3 regions of the Arthrobacter sp. BK1 genome follow, and region 3 is predicted to be linked to each of the others. Evidence: riboswitches for the same ligand, from Rfam matches in the RefSeq annotation. Region 3 holds a riboswitch; each other region holds the start of a gene.

Region 1 (4,259 bases), 760 kb from region 3:
GCTGGTCAGCCGCCCATGGTGAAGAAGGAGGAGGTGCCCGTGGAGGCCGCGGAGTGGAGCAGGGTGCCCTGTCCGGGGTTCAGCGCGCTGATCATCATGCCGTTGCCGACGTAGATACCAACGTGCGCGCCGCCATTCTGCATGACCAGGTCACCGGGAACCGGCGTGGAGGTCGGCTTCATTGCTGTCCAGGCGTTGACACGGGGAATGCTGATCCCGGCCTGGGCGTAGACCCACTGGGTGAAGCCTGAGCAGTCCCAGCCACTGGGAGTGGTGCCGCCCCACAGGTAGGGGCTGCCGATGCCGGTGTAGGCAATGGCTGCCAGGCCGGAGCCGGAAGCAGTGGAGACGGCGTCTGCGAGCTTGGTCGCAACCTTCTCCGCAGCGTCAGCACCCTGGCTGGCGGCAGCAGTTTCGGTAGCCGTTGACTGCGCACGGACCGTTTCGATCTTCGGCGCAGCGGTGGTCTTGACCACGGGACGCTCGAAGGAAACAGTAGCCGTGGGAGCCGCGGTGACGGCCAGGGCAGCCTGGGCTGACCCGGATTCTGTGGAGGCGGACACGCCGGCGGTTGAATCCGCAGCGTTGGCCGGAAGCCCCATTGTCAGGATCAGACCTGACGCGGCTGCGATGACAGCAGCCTGGCGACCTACGGTCCCGGCGTTTGCACTTACTGCCTTGGACATTGAGCCCAAGGGGTTCGTGCGAACCGTTTGCGCACGGTGGCGCGCAGAATTATGGCGTGAAGACACGAAGGTAGCCTCTCCCAATGCCTGCGAGGTGAGCTGTCGGATTCGGATGGGAGTGCACCCGGCCACGCGGCTTCCTGGGAAGCTTTGTGACTTAACCCCAAGGCCTTCAGAATCAAAGGCCAAAATTGGTTCCCCCGCCCCTGCCAGACGAATTCATGCGAACGGACCTTGAGCGGTGGCAGAGCTAGGCAATCCACTCAAGAACGTCAGCTTCGGAAAAGCTGGCGCGATTTAGACGTTACAGGACTTCTCAGCCAATGTCACATTCAGGTCACGGCATGTCACTGGAATTTGATAGTTGGCCATCATTTGGATCAGAGCCAGCCGGACGGGTCAACGACTTCGCCGTTGACCTGCACCTCAAAGTGGAGGTGGCAGCCGGTGGAGGCTCCGGTGGTTCCACTGAGCGCAACGACGTCGCCGCGGCTGACCGTCTGGCCCATGGTCACACTGGCGGACGAGAGGTGGTTGTACGTGGTTTCAAGGCCATTGCCGTGGTCCACCACCACGCGGTTGCCGCCGCCGTACTGGTGCCAGCCAACAAACGTCACAGTGCCGCTCGCGGCGGCCAGGACCGAAGTCCCGCACTGTGCGGCGAAGTCCTGGCCCCGGTGAAAGTCGCCGGAACCGCCGGTGATGGGGCTGATCCGGAAGCCGAACGGTGAGGCGGTGGCCAGCTGGGCCAAGGGTGCGCCGAGGCTTCCCGCCGAGGCCGCACGGGTAATGGAGCCCGCAGACTGGGCGCTCAGTAGTTGCTTGAGCTTGCCGTCAGGATCGCCCTGCGTGACCACGGAAGAGCGGCTGAAATCGATCTGCGCACCGGCGGCGGCGGAGACTTCGGGCTGCGGGGCGGCGGAAACAGCCGATGCGGGCTGCCCCGGCTCCGGCTGTGCCATCACGGGGCTGGTGGCTGGAACCGTCACCGTGAGGACCAGTCCGGTTGCGGCCAGGGCGATGCCGGCCTTCTGGCCGATGCCACTGGCGGAAGCGAATTCAGTGATTTGCCGGAAGGGCCCCCGGCGACGGCGGGCTTCGCGCTGCGAATCACGCGGCCTGTCGGCAGTAATAACCTCGGGCGCACGCGGCGCCGAAGTGGGGCCCGCAGCGCGACGGCGGCCCCTGGAGTATTGCGTGGTCAAAAATGTTCCTCTCTGGATAGCCTGCGAAGTTAGCTGTCGGATTCGGGTCAGAGAGATCAAAGACCCGGTCCGCCGTGACAAGCACTTGGCGCAGAAATATCCCGTGAGGATTCTTCATTGAGAGAGGCTTGCTGCTGACGGACTACACCCCAAGGCAGCCTTGCGACTGCCGGTTGTGGTTCCCCCGCCTCTGCCAGTTAGTGACTCGTGCACCTGATCCGCTGGCAGAGCTCGGCTCCGGATCAGGTAACGCTTTTGTATCGACGTTCTGTTAAAACTATAAATGATTAAGCCGGACAGTAACAATTCCGTTATCTTTGGAGATCAGCCGTCACTGCGCTAAAGCGGGCACGCAAAAGCCCTTCAGTCCCGCGTGAGCAGGCAGGACTGCCCCGTCAGCCCACGGAAACGAACACGTGCGCTGCCACTTCAGGAGGCAGCTCGAGCGCTCCCTCAATGCCCGGAACACGGACGGAGATGTACTCCCCTACGCGCTCCAGGGTGACCGAAGCGCCCGGACGGATCCCGCCTTCGTCCAACTGGACCAGCAACTCCGGCTCCACCTGGATGGGCTCCGCCAGGCGGCTGACCCTGATGGTGGAATCGGGCCCGTAGCCCTGCATGGCCTCCAGGAGATTGATCACACCGTCGTCAAGAAGGGACGCCGGTGCTCCGCCCAGTGCGGCCAGCCCAGGGATCGGGTTGCCGTATGGGGACTCTGTGGGATGGTTCAGCAGTTCATAGATCCGCCGTTCAACCCGCTCGCTCATCACGTGCTCCCACCGGCACGCTTCGTCATGGACGTAGGCCCAGTCGAGGCCGATGACGTCGGCCAGGAGCCGCTCCGCGAGACGGTGCTTGCGCATGACTTCGGTGGCCCGCTTGCGCCCGGTCCCGGTCAGTTCCAGGTGGCGGTCCCCCGAGACAACAACCAGCCCGTCACGTTCCATCCGGCCGATGGTCTGGGACACCGTGGGCCCCGAGTGCCGCAGCCGTTCGGCGATGCGGGCGCGAAGAGCAACAATGTTCTCTTCCTCAAGCTCCAAAATGGTCCGAAGATACATCTCCGTGGTATCAATCAGATCCGTCATCCAGCTCAGCTCCTCGAGCGCAGTACCTTGCGTTGTCCCACCGTATCGCGTCCGGCGCAGCGGCGAGGTCCGGTGAAAAGCTTAGCCTATTTTGAATTTGTCCGGATAATTCCGGGCGATGCAGCAGCCGGGCCATTCTGTCTCATTGACTGGACTATGACGGTGCCGGTTCGGTGCCAAATAGCCGGTTCAGGCAGAATAAAGGAGGCCCTTTGTGCAGTCACTGCCGGCCACCCCACCGTCCTTCGGACATGAGTCATGTCAAACGCCGAAATTTGGAGCCCCTGTGAGCGAAACCAGCATCACTATTCCTGCCGACCTCCTGCCAAAGGACGGACGGTTCGGCGCAGGCCCCTCCAAGGTCAGGCCTGAACAGATCGAAGCGCTGTCCGCGGCGTCCAGGACCATCCTGGGTACCTCGCACCGCCAGGCGCCGGTGAAAAACCTCGTCGGGTCCGTCCGCGAGGGCCTTAGCCAGTTCTTCCGCGCTCCCGAGGGCTATGAAGTGGTGCTGGGTGTCGGCGGCTCCACGGCGTTCTGGGATATCGCCAGCTTCGGTCTGGTCGAGAAGAAAGCCCAGCATCTGTCCTTCGGCGAGTTCGGCTCCAAGTTCGCCTCGGCCACCAACAAGGCCCCGTTCCTTGATGCCTCGTCCATCATCACCTCGGACCCCGGCACCCGCCCGGCGGCCAAGGCGGAAGCCGGCGTGGACGTCTACGCCTGGCCGCAGAACGAGACCTCCACGGGTGTGGCGGCTCCGGTCAAGCGTGTTGAAGGCGCCGATTCCGGTTCGCTGGTCCTGGTTGACGCCACCTCGGCGGCAGGCGGCCTGGACGTTGACGTTGCCGAGTCCGATGTGTACTACTTCGCGCCGCAGAAGAACTTTGCTTCCGACGGCGGCCTGTGGCTGGGGCTGTTCTCTCCCGCCGCCCTGGAACGTGCGGCCCGGATTAAGGCGACGGACCGCTGGATCCCGGACTTCCTGGACCTGCAGACGGCGATCGACAACTCCAGGCTGAACCAGACCTACAACACGCCGTCGCTCTCCACCCTGGTGACCCTCGACGCGCAGGTGCAGTGGCTGAACGCCAGCGGAGGCCTGGACTTCGCCTCCGCACGCACTGCGGACTCCGCCGGCAGGATCTACAGCTGGGCCGAGGCGTCGGACTTCGCCACGCCTTTTGTGGCCAAGGCCGAGGAACGCTCCAACGTCATCGCCACCATCGACTTTGACGACTCCATCGATGCCGCCGCGATCGCCAAGGTGCTGCGGGCCA
Region 2 (4,259 bases), 570 kb from region 3:
CAAGAACACCCCGTCTCCGGTGTTCCGGCAGTTGACGGAAGAGCTGGTGACCCTCCTGGCCTACGAGGCCACCCGCGAGGTCCGCACGCAGCCGGTCACCATCGAGACTCCCGTCAGCACCACGGTGGGAACCGCCTTCACCAAGCCCACTCCGCTGGTGGTCCCCATTCTCCGGGCCGGCCTGGGCATGCTCGAAGGCATGACCAAGCTCGTCCCCACCGCTGAGGTGGGCTTTCTGGGCATGGCCCGCGACGAAGAAACCCTGGACATCATCACGTACGCCGAGCGTCTCCCGGAGGACCTCACGGACCGGCAGATCTTTGTCCTGGATCCGATGCTGGCCACCGGCGGCACGTTGCGCGAAGCCATCAAGTTCCTGTTCAAACGCGGCGCCTCGGACGTGACCTGCATTTGCCTCCTGGCCGCACCGGAAGGCCTGGCCAAGCTGGAGGAAGAGCTCGCAGACGCCAACGTGACCATCGTCCTGGCGTCCATTGACGAAAAGCTCAACGAGAAGTCCTACATCGTCCCGGGACTGGGCGACGCCGGCGACCGCCTGTACGGCATCGCGGGCTGACTGCCCGCTGTCGGGCCCTACCGGATTCATTGCTTCGCGGCTAGCCTGTGCGGATGGACTGGAAACTTGAACTCGTTTTTGTGCCCGTTTCCGACGTCGACCGCGCCAAGGACTTCTACGTCAACAAAGTAGGGTTCAACGCGGATTTCGATGAGCGGCCCACCGACTCCATCAGATTCGTCCAGCTGACCCCACCGGGTTCGGCCTGCTCAATCAGCATCGGCGAGGGGCTCACGGATGCCCCGCCAGGCAGTGCGCCGAACCTGCAGCTTGTGGTCTCTGATATCCAGGCGGCACACGGCCACCTGAAGAACAATGGCGTGGATGTCAGCGATATTGACGTGCAGGACTGGGGTCACTTCGTCTATTTTGCGGATCCGGACGGCAACAAGTGGGCCGTGCAGTACATCCCCGGACGTGGCGCGTAGCGCGCCGGCAAGGGCAAAGCCGTACATACTCCATAAGGCAAAATGGGGAGTATGAACCTCCCCGCGCCTGCCGCCGTCCGCACACTCACCTGCCGTGCCGTCCTGTTTGACATGGACGGAACGCTGGTGGATTCCACGGCCGTGGTGGAGGAGGTGTGGGGCGAGTTCGCGGCCCGGTACAACCTGGACATCGCCGAAATCCTGCGGACCTCCCACGGTGTGCAGGCGGTCGACACAGTGCGGAGGTTCGCTCCGGTGGGGTCCGACGTCGCGGCGCTCACCGAGGAACTCGGTGCCATGGAAAGGGTGCGGACCGCCGGCATCATCGCCCTGCCCGGGGCCGCGCGGCTGCTCGGGAGCTTGCCTGCAGACGCAGTGGCGCTGGTGACGTCGGCCGACCGGATTCTGGCGGACATCCGGATGGACGCCGCCGGCCTTGCCATGCCGGGAACTTCCGTGACGGCGGACATTGTGACCAGGGGCAAGCCGCACCCTGAGGGCTACCTGACGGCGGCCCGCCTGCTGGGTGTGGAGCCCGGAGATGCTGTGGTGTTTGAAGATGCGCCGGCGGGAATCGCGGCAGGGGTGGCCGCAGGCATCCGGACCATCGCCGTGGGCTCCAACACGGGAGCGCTGCCGGCCGGCGTCCTGCATATTCCTGACTACTCGGCAGTCTCGGCGTCGCTGGGCTCAGATGCGCTGGGACGAACGACTATTTCTTTCCGGCTTTGAGATCGTCCACTACCTTGGCGATCCGCCGCTCCCGGGTTTCCGGTGTTTTGGCGTCAGCGAGGGGCTCCACATAGCGCCGCTGACTGCTGTAGCTGAGGGTGGCGTAGAACGCCTGCGCCTCAGGTTCGGCTGCCAGAGCTGCGGCCAGATCGTCAGGAACCTCGACGATGCGCGGTTGCGTGTCCAGCTCGACGTGCACTTCCACAGTGTCACCGGCCGAGACCCCCGTGAACTCGCGGTTGTGCTGGCTGACGGCGATCAGGTTCTGGCCGCCCATCACGGCGATGCTGCTGCGGTAGCTTTTGCCGTTGATGGTCACCACCACCGGAGGACGCTTGCCCGCTCCGAGTCCGGCAACCACCTCCGCCGGAACCTCGATGCCGGTCTTGTTGCCGCTGCCGAGAATTGTGGTGGTGAATTCCATGGCCCCAGTATGCCGCGGCTTGTGCAAAGCCAACAGGTGCCGGGGCAACAGGTGCAAGGCCAGCAGGGACCAGCTGTGCTTAGTACCAGTTGTTCGAGAGGTGGAAGTTCAGCGCACCGCAGGGCGACTGGTAGCGCTCCTGGATGTAGTTCAGGCCCCAGCTGATCTGCGTGCGGTAGTTCGTGCGGTAATCCGCGCCGGCGCTCGCCATCTTCTCCGCGGGCAGTGACTGGACGATGCCATATGCGCCGCTGCTGGGGTTGGTGGCCGTGGTGGTCCAATCGGATTCCTTGGTCCAGAGCGTCTTCAGGCACTGCATCTGGTCAGCGGCCCAGCCATAGGACGCCAGCTGCCCCGCTGCGTAGGCCTGGGCGCCGGCCGGGTCATCTACCGCCACAACAGGAGCAGGCGCCGGGACAGGCGCGGGAGCGGGGGCCGGAGCAGGAGCGGCGGGTGCCGGCTCGGCGGCCTGCGGGGCAACACTGATTTCTGCCGGTGCGGCTTCCGCGGAAGGCTTGGCCTGGATTTCGGCCTTTTCGAAGCTCAGGTTGGAATCCCCGGCAGCGGAGGCGTCGGCCGTCGGTGCAGTCTCGCTGGCCGCCAGGAAATCGGCGTCTGAGGCATGGCCGGCAGCGCCGACGCCAACAAGGAGGGCGCACGCCGCGGTGAGGACGGCTGCACGCCGGCCCAGGGAGGGAAATTTCGTTCGGGGTGACGTGGGGGAAACGGGCTCGGACGTTGCCGTTGACTCCGCTTCGGTAACTTTTCGGCCGCTGTGGAGATTCCCTGACCCGTTTTCCGGGCGCGTTTGTACCTTGAATTCAGACATGATGGATCGCCTCTCACACCTGCGGAGTTAGCTGTCGGGTTCGGATGAGGGCATCCGGCCACACGGAAAATCACGTGCTGGCTTAACCCCAAGGGCACTCGTGGCCCGGGACCGTGGGTCCCCCGCCTCTGCCTCTGAACGCGGAATCCGGGAAGCGGCAGAGCTTGGCGTCATCCGGATATGCAGACCGATAGAGCTGCACTTAATCGACGGTACAGGAGCTCGGCGCTTAAGTCACATTTTGGTAACGGAGATCACGACGGCGGCGTGTCGACTTGCTGGGTCAGTGGATGGCGGGAAGGCGAAGCTTGAAAACAGTGTGGCCGGGGCTGGACAGTACGGTCACGGTTCCACCGTGAGCCTCCACGATCGACTGGACGATGGACAGGCCCAGTCCGCTGGTGCCCTCGGATGCAGCGGATCCGGAAGCCGGTGCCGTGCCCGCGCGGGCGGCGTCTGCGCGGGCAAAACGCGAGAAGGCCTTGTCCACGAAGTCAGCCGGCATGCCGCCGCCGTCGTCCGTTACCGTCACTTCGGCGCTTCCATCACCAGCCCTGCAGACCCTGGTAACCACAGTAGTGCCGGGAGGAGTGTGCTTGCGTGCGTTGGAGAGCAGGTTCACCAGAACCTGGCGCAGCTGTGAGGCGTCGCCGGTGACAGCAATCGGCTCATCCGAAAGCTCAAGACGCCAGGTGTGGCCCGGGGCGATAACTTTTTCGTCGCTGACAGTCTCAATCACCAGCTGGGTGAGGTCCACTTCGCTGAGTTTCAGCGGCTGGCCCTCGTCGAGCCGGGCGAGCAGGAGCAGGTCCTCCACCAGGGTGGTCATGCGCTCGGACTGGCTCTGCACACGTGCCAACGACTTCCGGCCGTCCGGCGTGAAGTTCTCGGTCATCCTCATCAGTTCCGTGTAACCGCGGATGGCCGTTAATGGGGTCCGTAGTTCGTGGGACGCGTCGGCCACGAACTGCCGCACTTTGGTTTCGCTCTTTTGCCGCGCCTCCAGGGCGCTGGCCACGTTGTCCAGCATGAGGTTGAGCGCGTGGCCGACGCTGCCCACCTCGGTTCCGGGATTGGAGTTCGACGGCGGGACGCGCACCGCGAGTGCCACCTCTCCGGCATCCAGGGGGAGCCGGGAGACCCGGGTGGCGACTTCCGATAGCTGCTCCAGCGGCTTCATGGTGCGTCGAATGAGCACGGTCCCGGCAAGTCCGATCAGCGCCAGGCCGCCGAGGGAAACGAACGTGAATGTCCACACCAGCGAGGTGA
Region 3 (4,259 bases):
CATTCGAACTCGGCCGCGGCAGCGAGGTAAAGACCCTCGCCAAAAAGCCGCCGCCCGATCTGATGGCCGACCTGGGCTTCCCTGAACTTCGTGCGTGCAGCGCGCAGGGCCCGTTCCTGCATTTGGGCCGCGTCCAGCCAGCGATACTGCCGTTGATAGGCGTAAGCAAGAACGAGCAGGACACGGAACGGGTCCGTGGAGGCGGCAAGCAGTTCTTGGGCGTCAGTGACTGCTTCGTCACCACGTCCCAGAAGGGACAGAACCCATACACGTTCCAGGCCGGTGCAACTGTCCAGCCGGGCTTCCATCGCATCCCTGTCCGCGACCACGTCCCGCAGCGTCACCGGGTCCACGAACCAGATTCTCTCCTGATGCTCCATCGGGGAAGCCCCTTACACCGCCGCGATTATCAGCGCACAGGTAAGACCCATGAAGGCAATGGAACCGGTGGTGCTCATCGGACAGCGGCAGGGGCATGAAACACCACACCGCCATCAGGGGATACGACGAGCCCACCAGTGGTGGCGGCCCAGATCCATGGTTTGCCGTCTGCCTTCTTTACGGCGGAGATCGCCTGGACCTGACCCTCGATCCGGCCGGTGGGGGCCCACGTTGTTCCCGCGTCTGCTGAAAATTGGACTGAACCCTCCGGCTCGACGCCGAAGACTTCAGTGCCGCTGGCAAATGCAACGAATTGGATGATGGGCGCTGCTGTATTCAGTTCCCAGGTTTTCCCGCCGTCACGGGAACGTTGGAGCCCTTCGCGGGTGGTGGCAAGAACGGTGTCGGTTTCGGGGTTGCCGGCCAGAACGGCCGGGACGAAGTCGGCTGCGGCCGGGGTCCAGGTCTTTCCGTCCGGGCTGGTTTGAAGTGTTCCGTCGTAGGCGACGATTCCGGACCTGGCTGTAGCGAGGGCGTGGAAGTCGGATTCGCCTTGGCGGGAGAGCTGCTCCCACGTCTCTCCGCCGTTTGTGGATCGGATCAGGCCCATGGGGTTGGGCAGGTCCGAACCGGGGCCCGGGTGCCCGGAAGCATAGAACACACCTTGGTCAGCGGCTGCGGTGAAGCCCATCAGGTCATTGGTGGCGCCGATTCGGGTGGCGGGGGATTTGGTGACGTCGAACAGGCCTTCGTGGGCGGCCAGCAGGACTTGGTCGGTTTCGCGGTTCACGCTCAGGCCGTGGACGTGGGAGCTGGGCAGGCCGGTGGCCGCAGTGGTTGGGGCGGTGCCGGTTGGCGAGCCGACGGAACAGGCGGACAGCAGGAGGGCGGCGGCCGCGGTGAGTCCAGCGGCGGGACGTCCTCGGTGGATGAAGTGCAGGGGCACGGGAACTCCAGGGGTGGTCCAGAAAATGGGGGGGTGGGGGAAGGCGCCGGCCCCACGGGGGGACGGGGCCGGAGCCGGTGGTGTGCTGGCTACAGGGTTGCCAGCAGGTCTTTCATTTCCTGGATTTCGGCTTCCTGGGAGCTGACGATGTCCTTGCTGAGCTGGACCGCCTCAGGGTTCTTTCCGTCGGAGGTTTCGATCTTGGCCATCTCGACGGCGCCTTCGTGGTGGGCGACCATCTGGGTCAGGAACAGTTTGGCGGCCTCGGTGCCCTGGGCGGCCTCGAGCTTCGCCATGTCCTCCGCACCCATCATCCCGGACATGCTGTGTCCCGGGGCCATGCCGGTGGGCAATTCGGTGGGCTGTCCCCAGCTTTCAAGCCAACCGGTCATCTTCTCGATTTCCGGTCCCTGGGCCGCCTTGATCTTGGCGGCCAGGTCCGTGACCGGAGCGGGAATTCCTTCTTTTTTGAGCATGATGTCGCTCATCTCCACAGCCTGGGCGTGATGCGGGATCATCATCTGCGCGAACATCGTGTCCGCGTCGTTGAACTCAGCCGAAGCTGCTGCCGAGGTTGCCGGGGCTGAGCTTGATGGCGCCGCGGAGCTGCCGTGGTCCATGCCGGGCATGCTGGTCGCGGAACTTCCGGCACCGGTGCCGGTGGAGCAGCCGGCGAGGGCGATCGCAGCAGCGATGGCGGCAGCGGGAATGGTCAGGGTCTTTTTCATGGAAATCAGGGTCCTCAAAAGTATCGGCGGCGCGCAGCGCCCTTGGATTGCATGCAGTGATGGCCCCTTGCGGGGGACCTGTTTTATGCGTGCCGAAATAGCTGGACGGTGCGCCGGGCAGGACACGGCGCCGTCAATGCTGGTTTACGTCCGGCTGATACAGAGGTCACCGGGGGAGGGGCTGGCCGGTGAGTAGGAATAGTTCGTGCTGGCTGCAGCCGCCGCACCGAAGTCGGGTAAGGCATAGGGCGCTATGCCCGGAGCAGGTGCGGTAAGCGAGGTGTTTCCCGGGGACAGCACGCAGGCATTGCCCCCGGTGGATATCTCCGGGCAGGAACCTGCAGGGGCGCAAGAAGAAGAAGGCGAGCCAGTTGCCGCTTGGGTCACTGCAGCCCCGGAGGTCCCCGGTGGATGGGAGTGGTCCTCAGGGAGGCTTTGCAGGTGCACGGTTGATTGGGCGGCTGTTGCCGGCATGGTGTGCGCCGCGCTCAAGTGGTGGGCCCCGGTCATGATGTGCATGCCAAAGACGCCGGCGATGATGGCCAGGGCCGCCGTCAGGAAGCCGGTCCGAAGGAGGAGCGCGGTGAAGGGTCCACGCGATGGTGCGCTCACAACGGTTCCTCCCTTCCGTGCAGGTTTTCAGATTCTTAAGCCTACCGGCAGGGGTGTCCCTGCCGGTCACCGTCTCTTGTCTAACGTGCCTGGGAGGCATTGAGTTTCACCTGCCGCAGCAGCTGGGCTTTCAGTGCCACCACAATCGTGGACAAGGGCATCAGCACCGCCCCCTGCTGGACGGGACAGTAGGACCCCGGCGAAGGCCAGGACACCGGCCGCTACAGGAACAGCGAGGATGTTGTAGCCGGTGGCCCAGATGATGTTCTGCCGCTATTGCCGTTATGCAAATGTGACAAATGTTGCTGCTGTGACGTAGGGTCTGAAGCCGTGCCGGTTCTCCGAATGCGGCACTCCTGAGCAGACTTGCCTAACTCTGCCGCTGCCCGGGATCCGTTCGCAAAATTCGTCCGGCAGAGACGGGGAACCCAATAACGGTCTGCTACCGACAGGCCTCGGGGTGAAGCCGTGCCTGATGCACCTGTGTATCACCACGGCCGGGTGTCTCCCATCCGAATCCGACAGCTAACCTCGCAGGCAGTGGGAGAGGCCCTTTCATGCCCAATCGCAAAGCTCACGGCCGCCGCCGCGCGCACCCCGTCCGCACCAGCCCCCTGGCTGTCCTGTCCAAATCCGTCGCCGACAACGCCGGCGGTGTCGGCCGCCAGGCCGCCGTCATCGCAGCAGCATCCGGACTCGTCCTGACCAGCGGCATCGCCGCCCAGGCAGCAGACGCCCCAACCCAGCGCGAGGCCGAGCCGGCATCAAACCTGGAAATTACCAGCCAGGTACACACCCCGCTCAGCGCAGACGCCACAGTCCAGATCACTTTCGAGCGTCCCGCCGTGAAGACGACACCGGCGCCTGTAGTGGAAGCACCCAAGCCTGTCGCCGTCGAGACCCCCAAGGCGGCCGTGGCCGCGGCTCCGGTCGTGGCGAAGGCCGCTGCACCCGCCAAAGCTCAGATCACAGTCACCCCTGCTGCTGCAGTTCCCGTTGCGGCACCGGCAGCCGGCGGGATCAACGCCACTATGGTGTCCTCCGCCTACGCCCAAATCGGCATGATCCAGGACTGCACACGACTGGTCGAAAACGCCCTGAATGCTGCAGGCATCCCCGTCGGCGACCTCGGCCCCATGCAGTTCATGAACTACGGCACCATCGTCACCGACCCCCAGCCCGGCGACATGGTCATGCAGCCCGGCCACGTAGGCATCTACGTTGGCAACGGCCAAGTCCTCAGCTCCGGCCTTAATGGCAAGAACGAAACCGCCGTCCACCCCCTGACCTGGATGACCTCAAAGGGCGCCGTCACGTTCGTCCGCGCAGGCATATAGAAACACTGAAGGCCGGTGATTCAATGCCTTGGGGGCAATGCATCACCGGCCTTCAGCATGCCTTGGCGGCTTGGCCAGATGCGAACCGGGGGTGTTTAGGGGAGCTGTACCAAGAGTGCGGATACGTCGCTGTCTGCCTGGAAGTGGGCGTGCGCGTCAGGGGAGATCATCTGGACCATGTTCGTAGTTCTGCGCCGCTCGATCTCGCCGCCCTTGAGGATGTTTTCGTGGTGGGTCACCCTGTTGCGGGAACTC

Evidence for each region. A riboswitch is a leader RNA that binds a small molecule or an ion and turns the genes downstream of it on or off. The one in region 3 is predicted to bind cyclic di-AMP.
Region 1: another riboswitch for cyclic di-AMP. It lies ahead of AC1MCA_RS06100 (M23 family metallopeptidase); the one in region 3 lies ahead of AC1MCA_RS09655 (NlpC/P60 family protein).
Region 2: another riboswitch for cyclic di-AMP. It lies ahead of AC1MCA_RS06900 (aggregation-promoting factor C-terminal-like domain-containing protein); the one in region 3 lies ahead of AC1MCA_RS09655 (NlpC/P60 family protein).

What each region holds. Positions count from the first base shown of each region.
Region 1 covers NZ_CM155263.1:1,382,586-1,386,844, forward strand. Annotated here, with positions in the region: gene AC1MCA_RS06095 (C40 family peptidase) at 6-686, opposite strand; cyclic di-AMP (ydaO/yuaA leader) riboswitch at 757-922, opposite strand; gene AC1MCA_RS06100 (M23 family metallopeptidase) at 1,067-1,891, opposite strand; cyclic di-AMP (ydaO/yuaA leader) riboswitch at 1,895-2,113, opposite strand; gene AC1MCA_RS06105 (iron-dependent transcriptional repressor DtxR) at 2,287-2,982, opposite strand; gene serC (phosphoserine transaminase) at 3,269-4,259, shown strand, end outside.
Region 2 covers NZ_CM155263.1:1,569,728-1,573,986, reverse strand. Annotated here, with positions in the region: gene upp (uracil phosphoribosyltransferase) at 1-577, shown strand, start outside; gene AC1MCA_RS06915 (glyoxalase superfamily protein) at 631-1,005, shown strand; gene AC1MCA_RS06910 (HAD-IA family hydrolase) at 1,057-1,737, shown strand; gene AC1MCA_RS06905 (DUF1905 domain-containing protein) at 1,718-2,161, opposite strand; gene AC1MCA_RS06900 (aggregation-promoting factor C-terminal-like domain-containing protein) at 2,241-2,990, opposite strand; cyclic di-AMP (ydaO/yuaA leader) riboswitch at 2,996-3,146, opposite strand; gene AC1MCA_RS06895 (HAMP domain-containing sensor histidine kinase) at 3,274-4,259, opposite strand, start outside.
Region 3 covers NZ_CM155263.1:2,137,974-2,142,232, reverse strand. Annotated here, with positions in the region: gene AC1MCA_RS09680 (hypothetical protein) at 1-380, opposite strand, end outside; gene AC1MCA_RS09675 (F510_1955 family glycosylhydrolase) at 455-1,327, opposite strand; gene AC1MCA_RS09670 (DUF305 domain-containing protein) at 1,417-2,055, opposite strand; gene AC1MCA_RS09665 (hypothetical protein) at 2,200-2,667, opposite strand; partial or broken gene AC1MCA_RS09660 (hypothetical protein) at 2,748-2,937, opposite strand; cyclic di-AMP (ydaO/yuaA leader) riboswitch at 3,056-3,221, shown strand; gene AC1MCA_RS09655 (NlpC/P60 family protein) at 3,225-4,004, shown strand; gene AC1MCA_RS09650 (hypothetical protein) at 4,100-4,243, opposite strand.